DNA from 2 places in the Mesorhizobium sp. BAC0120 genome. Region 2 is predicted to be linked to the other one. Evidence: predicted binding sites of a transcription regulator. Region 2 holds the regulator's gene; the other holds the start of a gene.
What was found. Region 2 encodes PhoB, which activates phosphate uptake and scavenging genes when phosphate is short. Its sites were predicted from a motif close to TGTCATNNANCTGTCAT; they were not measured.
Positions count from the first base shown of each region.

Region 1: a site for PhoB is predicted at 3,877-3,893, ahead of SAZ10_RS26680 (inorganic diphosphatase). Genes of this name have one in related genera too.

Region 1 is NZ_JAWRCU010000016.1:2,545-8,516, forward strand. Features, by position in the region: gene SAZ10_RS26665 (DUF2076 domain-containing protein) at 3-560, shown strand; gene SAZ10_RS26670 (exopolysaccharide biosynthesis protein) at 696-1,358, shown strand; gene SAZ10_RS26675 (TerC family protein) at 1,395-2,981, shown strand; gene SAZ10_RS26680 (inorganic diphosphatase) at 3,038-3,646, opposite strand; gene fmt (methionyl-tRNA formyltransferase) at 3,910-4,845, shown strand; gene SAZ10_RS26690 (N-acetyltransferase) at 4,842-5,342, shown strand; gene truA (tRNA pseudouridine(38-40) synthase TruA) at 5,466-5,972, shown strand, end outside.
Region 2 is NZ_JAWRCU010000003.1:581,078-587,049, forward strand. Features, by position in the region: gene pstA (phosphate ABC transporter permease PstA) at 1-92, shown strand, start outside; gene pstB (phosphate ABC transporter ATP-binding protein PstB) at 89-898, shown strand; gene phoU (phosphate signaling complex protein PhoU) at 937-1,644, shown strand; gene phoB (phosphate regulon transcriptional regulator PhoB) at 1,668-2,357, shown strand; gene SAZ10_RS09690 (autotransporter domain-containing protein) at 2,513-5,972, opposite strand, start outside.

The sequences.
Region 1 (5,972 bases), on a different contig from region 2:
TCATGGACAGAAACGACCAGCAGGCGATCGAGCAGCTGTTCGGCAAACTCGCCGCAGTCGAGCGCCAGTCTCCGCCGCGCGATGCTGCCTCTGAAGCTTACATCCGTGACCAGATTACCGCACAGCCCGGCGCGCCCTACTACATGGCCCAGACGATTGTGGTGCAGGAGCTTGCGCTGCAGGACGCGCAGGCCCGCATCGAGGAGCTCGAGGCGGAGGCCGCAAAGGCTGCGCGCCAATCCGGCGGCTTCTTCGCCGGCGTGTTCGGCGACAACCGAGCACAACGTTCCGGATCGGTGCCGAGAATCGGCCGTGCCGGCCTCGCTGCTTCGAACGGGCCGACTCAGACTGCCGCGCCGATGCAACAGCGGGCGAGTGGCGGCTTCCTCGCTGGAGCGGCGCAAACGGCGATGGGCGTGGCGGGAGGCATGTTGCTCGCCAATGCGATCGGCGGCCTGTTCGGAGCCGATCAGGCTCAGGCGACGGAAGCTCCCCAGCAAGGGGAAGATGAGTCGGACACGGGCTTCGACGGAGGTGGGTTCGAGGACATGGAACTCTGATAGAAAGGCGGCCAGGCAACGAGCTACTTGCTTCGCTTCCCGGCAGCCGAGGCTCACCCGAAGAGATCTACTCCCCGGACATAAGACTGCTGCGATCTTTCACGGCGCGAGCGGGACGGGTCCGGATCGACCAGAATGCCTGACGATCAGCCCCCAAGTACCGTCGTCCACGCGCCGTCGGCCCAAGATCCGGCGCGTGGACGAAGATTCTCCGAGATACTGATTGAGATCGCCTCGGATCCGGGACGCGAACGCGTTTCGGTCGGGGATTTGCTGAGGGCGATGGGAGATCGCGCCTTCGGCGCTTTGATGTTGGTCTTCGCTCTCCCCAATGTCTTGCCTACGCCACCCGGCACGTCGGCGATCCTCGGCCTGCCGCTGGTGTTCCTCGCTGCACAGTTGATGCTCGGTCAGAAGCCATGGCTGCCGGAGGTTGTCGCCCGCCGCTCGATCTCGAGAACGGATTTTGCAGCGCTGACGGAGCGGGCCACGCCATGGCTCGCGCGAGCTGAGCGATTGCTGAAGCCGCGTCTTTATTCCTGCGTGCGGGCACCCGCCGAATACCTGATCGGCGGCATCTGCCTCGTTCTTGCTGTCATCCTCGTCCTGCCGATCCCACTCGGGAATATTCCACCGGCATTCGCTGTCTGCCTGTTCTCGTTCGCGATAATCGAAAGGGACGGCCTTTGGGCAATTGCCGGATGGGTTATAGCCATTGCTTCGCTCGTCATCGTCGGCGGTGTGATGTTCGCCCTCGCCAAGGGCGCAATCTTTGTCTTCACCAATGTGTTCAACTGAGGAGGGCGGCGGCTGATCGTCGCCGGCTAACCGGTAATGCTCTTTGAATGGATGGCCGATCCCGCTGCCTGGGCGGGCCTGGCGACGCTGATCATCTTGGAAATCGTGCTCGGCATCGACAATCTGGTCTTCATCGCGATCCTGGCTGACAAGCTGCCTCCGCATCAACGGGACAAAGCGCGCCTGATCGGCTTGTCACTCGCCCTGGTGATGCGCCTGGCCCTTCTCGCCTCCATTGCATGGATCGTCACCCTGACGCGGCCTCTGTTCACCGTTGCTGGTTTCGACTTTTCGGGTCGCGATCTGATCCTGATCTTCGGTGGCGTGTTCCTGCTCTTCAAGGGCACGATGGAACTGCACGAGCGGCTCGAAGGCTCAATCGGCCAGAAGGAGAAAAGGGTCCGGCCCGCCGTTTTCTGGCAGGTTATCGTCCAGATCGTCGTGCTCGATGCCATCTTCTCGCTGGATAGCGTCATCACCGCTGTCGGAATGGTCCAGCACGTCTCGCTGATGATGATCGCGGTGATCGTCGCGGTCGGTGTGATGATGCTCTCGTCGAAGCCCTTGATGGCTTTCGTCTCGAAGCACCCAACCGTCGTCGTCCTGTGCCTCGGTTTCCTGATGATGATCGGCTTTTCGCTGGTGGTGGAGGGTTTCGGCTTCCATATCCCGAAGGGGTATCTCTATGCGGCAATCGGCTTCTCTGTCTTGATCGAAGCCTTCAACCAGCTCGCCCGCCGAAACAAGGAAAGAGTGCTGACAACTGGAAACCTGCGCGACCGGACTGCTGACGCGGTCCTGCGACTTCTCGGCGGCAAGCATGGCAAGCTGGGTCTGGGCGAGGCAGCAGAGGCGATTGCAGAGAGGGCAAAGGAGCACGCTCTCTTCGCTCCGGAAGAAAAGGAGATGATCCAAGGCGTACTCACGCTTGCCGAACGCTCCGTCGTCTCCATCATGACGCCGCGCACGGAGATCGATTGGCTGGATGTGGACGATGCTCCGGAAGAGCTTCGGCGGAAGATCCTCGCCCTCGGCCATTCGCGCTTCATGCTTGCGCGGGGAAACCTGGATGACTTCATCGGAGTGGCGCTAGGGAAGGATCTGCTGCGCGACCTCCTGGAGGAGGGAAAGATCAATCTCGAACGATCGTTGCGTCAGCCGTTGATTGTGTATGAGAGCGTCGACGTGCTGCATCTGATGGAACAACTCAGAAAATCGCCGCTGCAAATGGCCGTGATCGTTGACGAATACGGCTCGCTGGAGGGCATCGTCACCCCAATCGATTTCCTCGAGGCAATCGCAGGCGACTTCCCCGACGAAGGTGATGATCAGCTTCTCGCCGAACGCGCGGAGGATGGCTCCTGGCTGGTCGACGGATGGATCGACATCCGCAAGGCCTCCAGCCTTCTCGACGTCGACCTCGTTGATGTCGCCGACCGCTATTCCACGCTTGCAGGCTTCATTCTCTGGAAGCTCGGCCACCTGCCGCAGGCCGGAGAGAAGGTCGCAACCGACGAACTGGTTCTGGAGGTTGTGTCCATCAAGGGACGCAATATCGAACGCGTCCGCGTCAGGAAAATCGATCCGGCAGCTGCGGAAGCAAATCGATCAAATGCTGCATGACAGATTTGGCAAATGGCGGAGACCCCGCCATCTGCCCACTTTGGGTGTGCATGACGCTACTGGTTCTTGCCACGAAAATTGGTGATCGCAGCCGACACGAGCTCCTGCGCGACCGCAACATCCTCGAAGCCATTTAGGACCACTTCCTTGCGGCCGGCCGGGAGTTGCTTGTAGACGCGGAAGAATGACTCCAGTCGCGCGCGTTCAATTTGGGGAAGATTATTGATGGACTTCACCGCATCATAGGTCGGATCGATGTCGGATGCCGGCACTGCTACGATCCTGTCGTCGGTCTCGCCGCCGTCGATCATCTTCAGAACGCCGATGGCCCGCACTTTGATCAAGGCGCCGGGAACGATCGGCTCGCGCGTATAGACCAGCACGTCGAGCGGATCGCCATCCCCGCCCAGAGAGCTCGGGATGGAGCCGTAGTTTGCCGGATAGATCACCGGCATGGATTGATAGCGGTCGACGATGATGTGGCCGTTCTCGGCATCGATTTCGTACTTGGTGAAGCTGCCGGCAGGTATCTCGATCACCGCGAAGAAATCACTGCCTTCCTTGGGCTGCGGATATTCGAACGGGTTCACGAAATCGGCAAATGCCGAACAGGCGGTTGTGAAGACGCTTGCCGCAACGATGCCGGCCAGTAGGAATTTACGCATTGAAGCCCCTTGTCGTGTCTGATCGGAGTATCTGATTTTCCTTGCATTTCAGGCCCTAGCTGGCTTTTGCAACGACAAGATAACAGAACGAAGGGATTAACCCGGAAAAGCCATATGAGGTCGAGCTCCCACCGCACCGACTCCGCATTGGGATTTGAGGTGATCGATGGGCTTGACCTGGAGCTCGTGAACCCGTTTGAAACGGGTGCTTGAGCCGCCCTTTCTGCGGGATGACGCCCTAACGAGATCACAGCCGAACCAGCATGCCCCTTCGCCTCGTCTTCATGGGAACGCCGGAATTTTCCGTGCCGACGCTGCGCGCCGTTGCCGGTGCCGGCCACGAGATCGCGGCGGTCTATACGCAGCCGCCGCGGCCGGCCGGCCGCCGTGGGCTGGAGCTCACACCTTCGCCGGTTCAGCAGGAAGCGGAGCGGCTGCGCCTGGAGGTCCGCACACCCGTCTCGCTGAAAGGCGCGGCCGAGCAGGAGGCGTTTCGTGCTTTGGGCGCCGATGCGGCCGTCGTCGTGGCCTACGGCCTGCTGCTGCCGGTCGCCATTCTCGAGGGGACGCGGCTTGGCGCCTTCAATGGCCACGCTTCGCTCTTGCCGCGCTGGCGCGGCGCTGCCCCGATCCAACGTGCGATCATGTCCGGCGATAAGGAGACCGGCATGATGATCATGAAAATGGAGGCGGGACTGGACACCGGGCCGGTTGCGCTCATCAAGCGTATTGCGATCGACCGTTCCATGACGGGCGGCGAGCTGCATGACCGCCTGAAAGAGATCGGCGCTCCGCTGATGGTCGAGGCACTGGCAAGGCTCGAAGCGGGAAGCTTGACCCTGACGCCGCAGGCCTCCGATGGGACGACCTACGCCAGGAAAATCGACAAGGCCGAGACGCGTATTGACTGGAAGCGGCCGGCGCGCGAGGTGCACGACCATATCCGGGCCCTCTCACCCGCTCCCGGCGCATGGTGCGAGGTGCTGATCGCCGGCAAGCCCGAGCGGCTCAAGGTTCTCCGTTCGGCAGAGATCGAAGGATCCGGCGAGCCGGGCATCCTGATTGACGATGAGTTGACTGTCGCCTGCCGCGAAAAAGCCGTGCGGCTCATGGAGGTGCAGCGGGCAGGAGGCAGACCGACGACTTCCGCGGAGTTTCTGCGCGGGGTCAAACTGCAAAAAGGAATGAGTGTCTTATGAGTATGATGTCAATCCGGGCGGCAACCCCGAGGGATCGCGACGCGATCCGCCTGGTCGAGGAGCACGCCTTCGGCCAGCCGGTGGAAGCAGGCCTCGTCGACGCGCTTGTCGCGAGCGGCGATGTCTTGGCAGAGCTCGTTGCCGAGGATGACGGCGCCGTTGTCGGTCACATCCTCTTTTCGCGGCTATTCGTCGAGCAGGACGGCGACAGGTTCCCGGCTGTCGCGCTGGCACCGCTCGCGGTGGAGCCGTCCTTCCACGGTACTGGCATCGGCGGGGCGCTGGTCCGCGAGGCACATATCCGGCTGAAGGATGCCGGCGAGAAGCTCTCGGTCGTGCTTGGCGACCCGGCCTATTACGGCCGTTTCGGCTACGATCGCAGTCGCGCCGCCCTCTTTGAAAGCGACTACCAGGGTGAGGCGCTGCAGGCGTTGGCCTGGGGCGACGCCCCGGAGAGCGGACGGCTGGTCTACGCGCCGGCCTTCGGCGGGTTCTAAGCAGTTTCGCAAGAAGTCGCCCGGTTTGCGATAAGAACCTGCGACAAGCTCAAAGCAGGTTCCGCAAATTGGCCGACGTGGCCGACGGTTTTGCGATGAGAACCTGCGGGAAACAGAGGGCCTATGCCGCGCTACCGCCTCGACATCGAATATGACGGCAGCCCCTATGCCGGCTGGCAGCGCCAGGCGGGCCATCATTCGGTGCAAGCGGCGTTGGAGCAGGCGATCGAGAAGTTCTCGCGCGAGGTGGTGACGATCCGCGGCGCCGGCCGGACGGACGCCGGCGTCCACGCTGCCGGCCAGGTCGCACATGTGGACCTCGAAAGGGATTGGCCGGCGGACACGGTTCGCGATGCCATGAACGCGCACCTGCAGATGGCAGGCGAAGCAGTGAGCGTGCTTGCTGCCTCGTTGGTTCCGGATGATTTCGACGCGCGCTTCTCGGCAATCGCGCGGCATTATCTCTACCGCATCGTCAATCGCCGCGCCCCGCTCGCGCTGCAGGCGAGAAAAGCCTGGTGGGTGCCGAAGAGGCTCGACGCGCAAGCGATGCACGCAGCAGCGCAGTTCCTCGTCGGCAAGCACGACTTCACGACATTCCGCTCCATCCAGTGCCAGGCCAAGAGCCCT
Region 2 (5,972 bases):
TGGCGTGGACCGGCGCACTGATCATCACGATTGCGGTGCTTACGTTGAGCATCACCGCCCGCAGTCTCACAGGACGCAGAGAGGAAAGATGAGCCAGATGTTGTCTCCCGATCAACTTACTCTTTCCCCCGAACAATCCGTCGCCGCCCCGAAGCTCGAGGTGCAAAACCTGGACTTCTTCTATGGCGGGACGAGAGCGCTGAAGAGCATTTCGCTGGCCCTGCCGGCGAAGAGCGTGACCGCGTTCATCGGACCGTCCGGCTGCGGGAAATCGACGCTTCTGCGTGTCTTCAATCGCATCTACGAGCTTTATCCCAATCAGCGTGCCGAAGGGAAAGTGGTCGTCGACGGCAAGAATATCCTCGACCGCTCCCAGGATCTCAATCTGCTGCGGGCAATGATCGGCATGGTTTTCCAGAAGCCGACGCCCTTCCCGATGTCGATCTACGAGAACATCTCATTCGGCGTCAGGCTCTATGAAAAGCTGTCCAAGTCCGAAATGGATGCGCGTGTCGAGCAGGCGCTTCAGCGCGCCGCGCTGTGGAACGAAGTGAAGGACAAGCTGCATGCAAGCGGCCTCAGCCTCTCGGGCGGCCAGCAGCAGCGGCTCTGCATCGCGAGGACGGTCGCGGTAAAGCCCGAAATCATCCTGTTCGACGAGCCCTGCTCGGCGCTGGACCCCATCTCGACCGCGAAGATCGAAGAGCTGATCGACGAGCTGCGCAGCGAATACACGATCGTCATCGTCACTCACAACATGCAGCAGGCAGCGCGTGTGTCGAGCAAGACCGCGTTCATGTATCTCGGCGAGCTGGTGGAGTTCGACCAGACCGAGAAAATATTCACTTCGCCTCGGGAAAAGCGGACGCAGGATTACATCACCGGCCGTTTCGGCTGAGCGATTCGACACCCCGCGGCACGATACGAGGACAGGTCATGGTTGAACATACGGTTGCCTCCTTCGACGAGGATCTCGCACAGATTGACCGGCTGATCCGCGATATGGGCGATCTTTCCGGGTCGATGGTGTCGTCCTCGACAACCGCGCTGCTCCAGTCCGACAGCGCACTGGCACAGCGCGTCATCTCCGACGATGCGATCATGGACGCCAAGCAGCGCGAGCTCGACGAGCGTGCGATCACGCTGATCGCCAGGCGCCAACCGATGGCGCAGGACCTGCGCTCGGTCGTCGGCGCGATCCGCATGGCGGCCGATCTCGAGCGGATCGGCGATCTTGCCAAGAACATCGCCAAGCGCGTCGGCGCGGTCGGCGAGACGGCGACGCCGAAGGCGCTCGCGCAGACGATCGAGAATATGTCCTCGCTGGTGCTGAGCCAGGTCTACGGCGTCGTCAGTGCCTATGTGGGTCGCGATGCGGAGGGACTGAGCACGCTCAGGGCGGACGACGAGAAGGTCGATATCAAATATACAGCCGTCTTCCGCGAGCTCCTCACCTATATGATGGAAGATCCGCGCAATATCAGCGCCTGCACCCATCTGCTCTTTTGCGCGAAGAACCTGGAGCGTATCGGCGATCACGTGACCAATATCGCCGAGAACGCTTATTACGTCATCACCGGCACGCAGCTTCCGCCCTACCGGCCGAAGTCTGACGAGATGTCCGTGGCTGCGCTTACCGAATAACGTATCACTTCGAGGCACACCGGATGATCGCACCCAAGATCATGGTCGTGGAGGACGAGGAGCCGCTCTGCGTCCTCCTCAAATACAACCTCGAGGCTGAAGGCTATCAGGTCGAGATCATCAGCCGCGGCGACGAGGCTGAAATCCGGCTGCAGGAGAATGTGCCCGATCTTCTCGTGCTAGACTGGATGCTGCCGGCCGTATCGGGGATCGAGCTTTGCCGGCGCCTGCGCATGCGTCCCGAGACCGAGCGGCTGCCGATCATCATGCTCACCGCGCGTGGCGAGGAGAGCGACCGGGTGCGCGGCCTCTCTACGGGTGCCGACGACTATCTGGTCAAGCCGTTCTCGACGCCGGAGTTCATCGCCCGCGTGCGGGCGCTCTTGCGGCGCGCCAAGCCGGAAGTGCTTTCCAGCGTGCTCAAGGTCGGCGACATCGTGCTCGACCGCGAGGCGCACCGCGTCTATCGCAAGAAGAGCGAGATCAAGCTCGGGCCGACCGAGTTCCGGCTGCTCGAATTCATGATGCAGCATCCGGGCCGGGTCTTCTCGCGCAGCCAGCTCCTCGACAATGTCTGGGGCGAGACAATCTATATCGACGAGCGCACGGTGGACGTGCATGTCGGCAGGCTGCGTAAGGCGGTGAATAACGGCCGCATGCCCGACGTCATCCGCACGATTCGCGGCGCCGGCTACGCGATACGCGAGAACTGACGGGGAGTGCTCCCCTGATCCTTGCCCCTGTCTTTAGCGCGTTCTGCTATTCGCTTGAGGCAGGCGCTGCCCCTCACCCTCACCCTCTCCCCGTGAAAAACGGGGAGAGGGTAAGGGTGAGGGGCAGCGCCAACTCAAAAACAGAACGCTCTGCTCTAGAACCTCACCTCCAAGCTCGCACGGAACCCGTTCTGCTGGGCCTTTGACGCGAGCTGGCCCTGGTAAGCCAGGCCGAGCGTTGCTTTGGAGGAGAGGTTGAGGTCGAGACCTGCCTGGAGGATGGCGGCGTCCTCGGCGATCGGAGTCCCGGCGATGGTGAAGGGGGCGGAGCCGCTGAAGGCAAGGCTGGCCTCGGGCGTCACATCGCCAAAGGCATGGCGCCAGCCGAGCATGCCGCGCGCAGTGGCCGTCACGGAGCCGAGGCTGAAGTCGGCGGAGGCGCGCAAACCGACTGTCGTGAATGTGTCATCGGTGTTCGAGGACCGGCTGGCGAGAGCCGCGGCACCGCCCGTTTCCGTAAAGCCATCGGTATGCAGACTGACATAGGCCAGGTTGGCAAAGGGCTCCAGCCCGATGCTGCCGGCCTTGATGTCATAGGCGAGCTCGCCGAATGCCTGTGCGGTGCCGGCGTCGTAGTCGGACGATAGCCTGTCGGCAAAGCCGGCGAAGGCGACCGAGCGGACGGTCGAGATGTCGTGCCAGCTATAGGCAACCCCTGCCCTGAAACCCAAGGCGCCGCCCATCACGCCTTCCCATTGCCCGCCACCATAGAGGCCGAAATGCCAATTGGTGCTGTCGCCGGAAGAGGCGCGTTCGTCGACCCCGAAGGTGGTGTGGCTGAAGCCTGTTACCACGCCCAGCCGGATGGTATCGGAGAGTGGGGCATCGATGCCGGTCAGAAAGCCACCGGTCGCCGACGATATCTCGGCCGCATTGCCGTCACCGTCCCGATCGCCCCAGGCACCGAAGGCGGTACCCCAGGCCGCCAGCCGGCCGGCGTCGGCAGGCGCCAGCGCTGCCGCGATGGCCGGGGTGGCGCCGCCCTCTGCGCCATAGGCCAGGACAGGCACGTTGGTGGCCGCCACGGTGCCGAAGGCCGAGCGGATACGGTCGTTGACGGCATCGCGCAGCAGTGCACTGTCCTCGATCAGCGTGCCCTTGACCGAGGCATGTACTTCTCCCGTCAGCTGATCGAAGGAATCGCGGATCATGGCATCGTCTTCGGCGAAGGTGACGATTGCCCCATAAAGCGGATTGGCGGGATCGAACGTATCGAGGCTGCCGGCCGCGGCCTTCTGGTTGCGAGTCAGCGCCTTGTCGGCAAAAGCGACATCGTTGCGGTTCAGCTTCAGGAAGACATTCCTGGCGTCGTAGAGCAGCGTCGGGTCCAGGAAGGCAAACTCGGAGACCACACTGTCGAACCTGCCCGACAGGCCGCCATCGGCTGTGAGAATCGCATAGGTCGAAGAGGGCCTGTAGCTGCCGACCGCACCGATATGTGCGACCGAGCCGCCATGGACGGTGGCTGTGCCGGTGACGTGTACCAGATCGGCTGCAGCGCCGGCGGGATCGACTTCCACCTCGAGACGTGAGCCGGCGGCCAAGGCTAGATCGCCTTTGATGGTGAGCGTGCCGATGGAATTGCCCGGTGCGATCGTGGCGCCGTTCTCGACCGTGACCACGGAGGCGGCGTTCGACCCCACGGTGCCATGGCCGCCAAGCATGGTACCCGACAACACATTCATCGAACCGCCGAGCACTGCAGTCTTATGCGCTTCATCCGAGCCGACGATCAGCGCACCGGCAGATATGGTCGTGGTGCCAATGAAACCGGAGCCATTGCCGTCATAGGCAAGAATGCCGGCGCCAGCCTTCGTCAGCGTGCCCGATCCGGAAATGTCATTGCCAAAAGCAGCATTTGCGGCCTGGTCCAGCACCAGTGCGGCATTATCGAGGATCGCTCCCGAGCCGAAGCTTGCTACGGAGCCCACAAGCGTGCCGCCGCTTACCGTCGTGCCGCCGCTATAAGTGTTGGCCCCTGTCAGCGTCAGCATGCCCGAACCGGACTTCACCAGCGAGCCTCCCTTGCCGCCTGCGAATCCGCCATCGGAGATCACTCCACTGACTTCGCTCGAACTGTTGTCGCCGCCGACTTCCAGCCTCTTGCTGCCCAGGAACAGGCCGCCGGCACCCTCGATCGATCCGACGCTTGTTCCCGCTACTGCCAAGCCTGAGATGTCGAATGTTCCTCCGGCATTGATCGCAAAATGGGCCGCACCGCCCGAGGCATTCCCGAATATCCTCGCTCTGCCGCCATTGCCGATGATGATCGTCGCGTTTCCGGCACTGCTGTCGCCGCTAAAATCGACCAGCGCGTTCTGCGCGGTGATCGTGGCATGGCCGGCCGTGCTGTGATCGTAAAATCCGGTCCCGTTTCCCGCACTCGGATCGACACCATTGTTATCGATCGTGGCGTGCCCGGCATCGCTGTCATCGACAAACAGGACGGCGGACGCCGGGCCATTGATGATGTGGATATCGGAGGCGCTGCTTGCGCCTGCGAAAACCACGGTACCCGCATCGTTGTTGGAGATGGTCGTGATTGCCGACGTGTCGGCGTTCGAAATCCGGAAAGTGCCGTCGTTGCGGACCGTCACCGATCCCACGATCGCTGCCTTGTGGGCGCCGTCCCCGAGTTGCAGGGTACCGTGCCCGACCGTCGTGCCGCCTGAGTAGTTGTTGTTGCCGGAAAGCGTCAGCGTACCGGCACCGATCTTCAGCAGGCCGCCGGAACCCGTCAGGGCCTGCGCCACGGTGAAGGTGTTGGATGCATCTGCGATATCGAAGCCGCCGCCCGGATTGCCCCAGATGACTGTGCGGTCAGTCTGGTGGAAGCCGTTGCCGGTGACCTGCAGCGTGCCGCCTTCAAACTGCAGCGCGTTCGCAAGCTGGCCGAGATTGCCGTCCGATGATACCGAAAGCTCCCCGCCGCTGAGCACGGTATTGCCGGAATAGAGGTTCTGCGCACTGAGCACCAGGGTTCCGGCGTCGGTCTTGTTGAACCCGTTGACGCCGTCGATCACGCTCTCGATCGTTGCGGTCGCGCCGCCACTGACGCGGATGACCGGCGCCGTGCCGCCCGTCCCGACGAGGCTGACAGTATCGCCCGTCAGCCGATAGCCGTCGGTCATGAACTGCATGCCGGTCGCGGAAACGGCGCCGTCGCCATCGTCGACGTAAACCGCACCTGCCTCTCCGCCGAAAATCGCAAAGCCCGGCTGCGGCGCCATCGGGCCGACGAATTGGCCGGTGGTATCGGCCCAGGTGTTGGAAAAGACGCTCCAGGTGCCGGTGCCGCCGCCCATATGGCCGGCGCTTGCCTGCCCGTTGGCATTCCATAGGTTGAGCGTCAGCGACTGCGTATTGATCAGGTTGATCTGTTTGTCGGCCGTGAGGATCTGCAGGGACATGCCTGCAGGCGGTGCGAAGCCGCCATTGTTGATGCTGAGCGAGCCGCCCCACTTGAACAGATTGTATATGCCCGGGCCCATGCTGCCCATGTCCGTGACGTTGAGCGTCGAATGGCCGATGGTCAGCCCGCCGGTGACCACGATC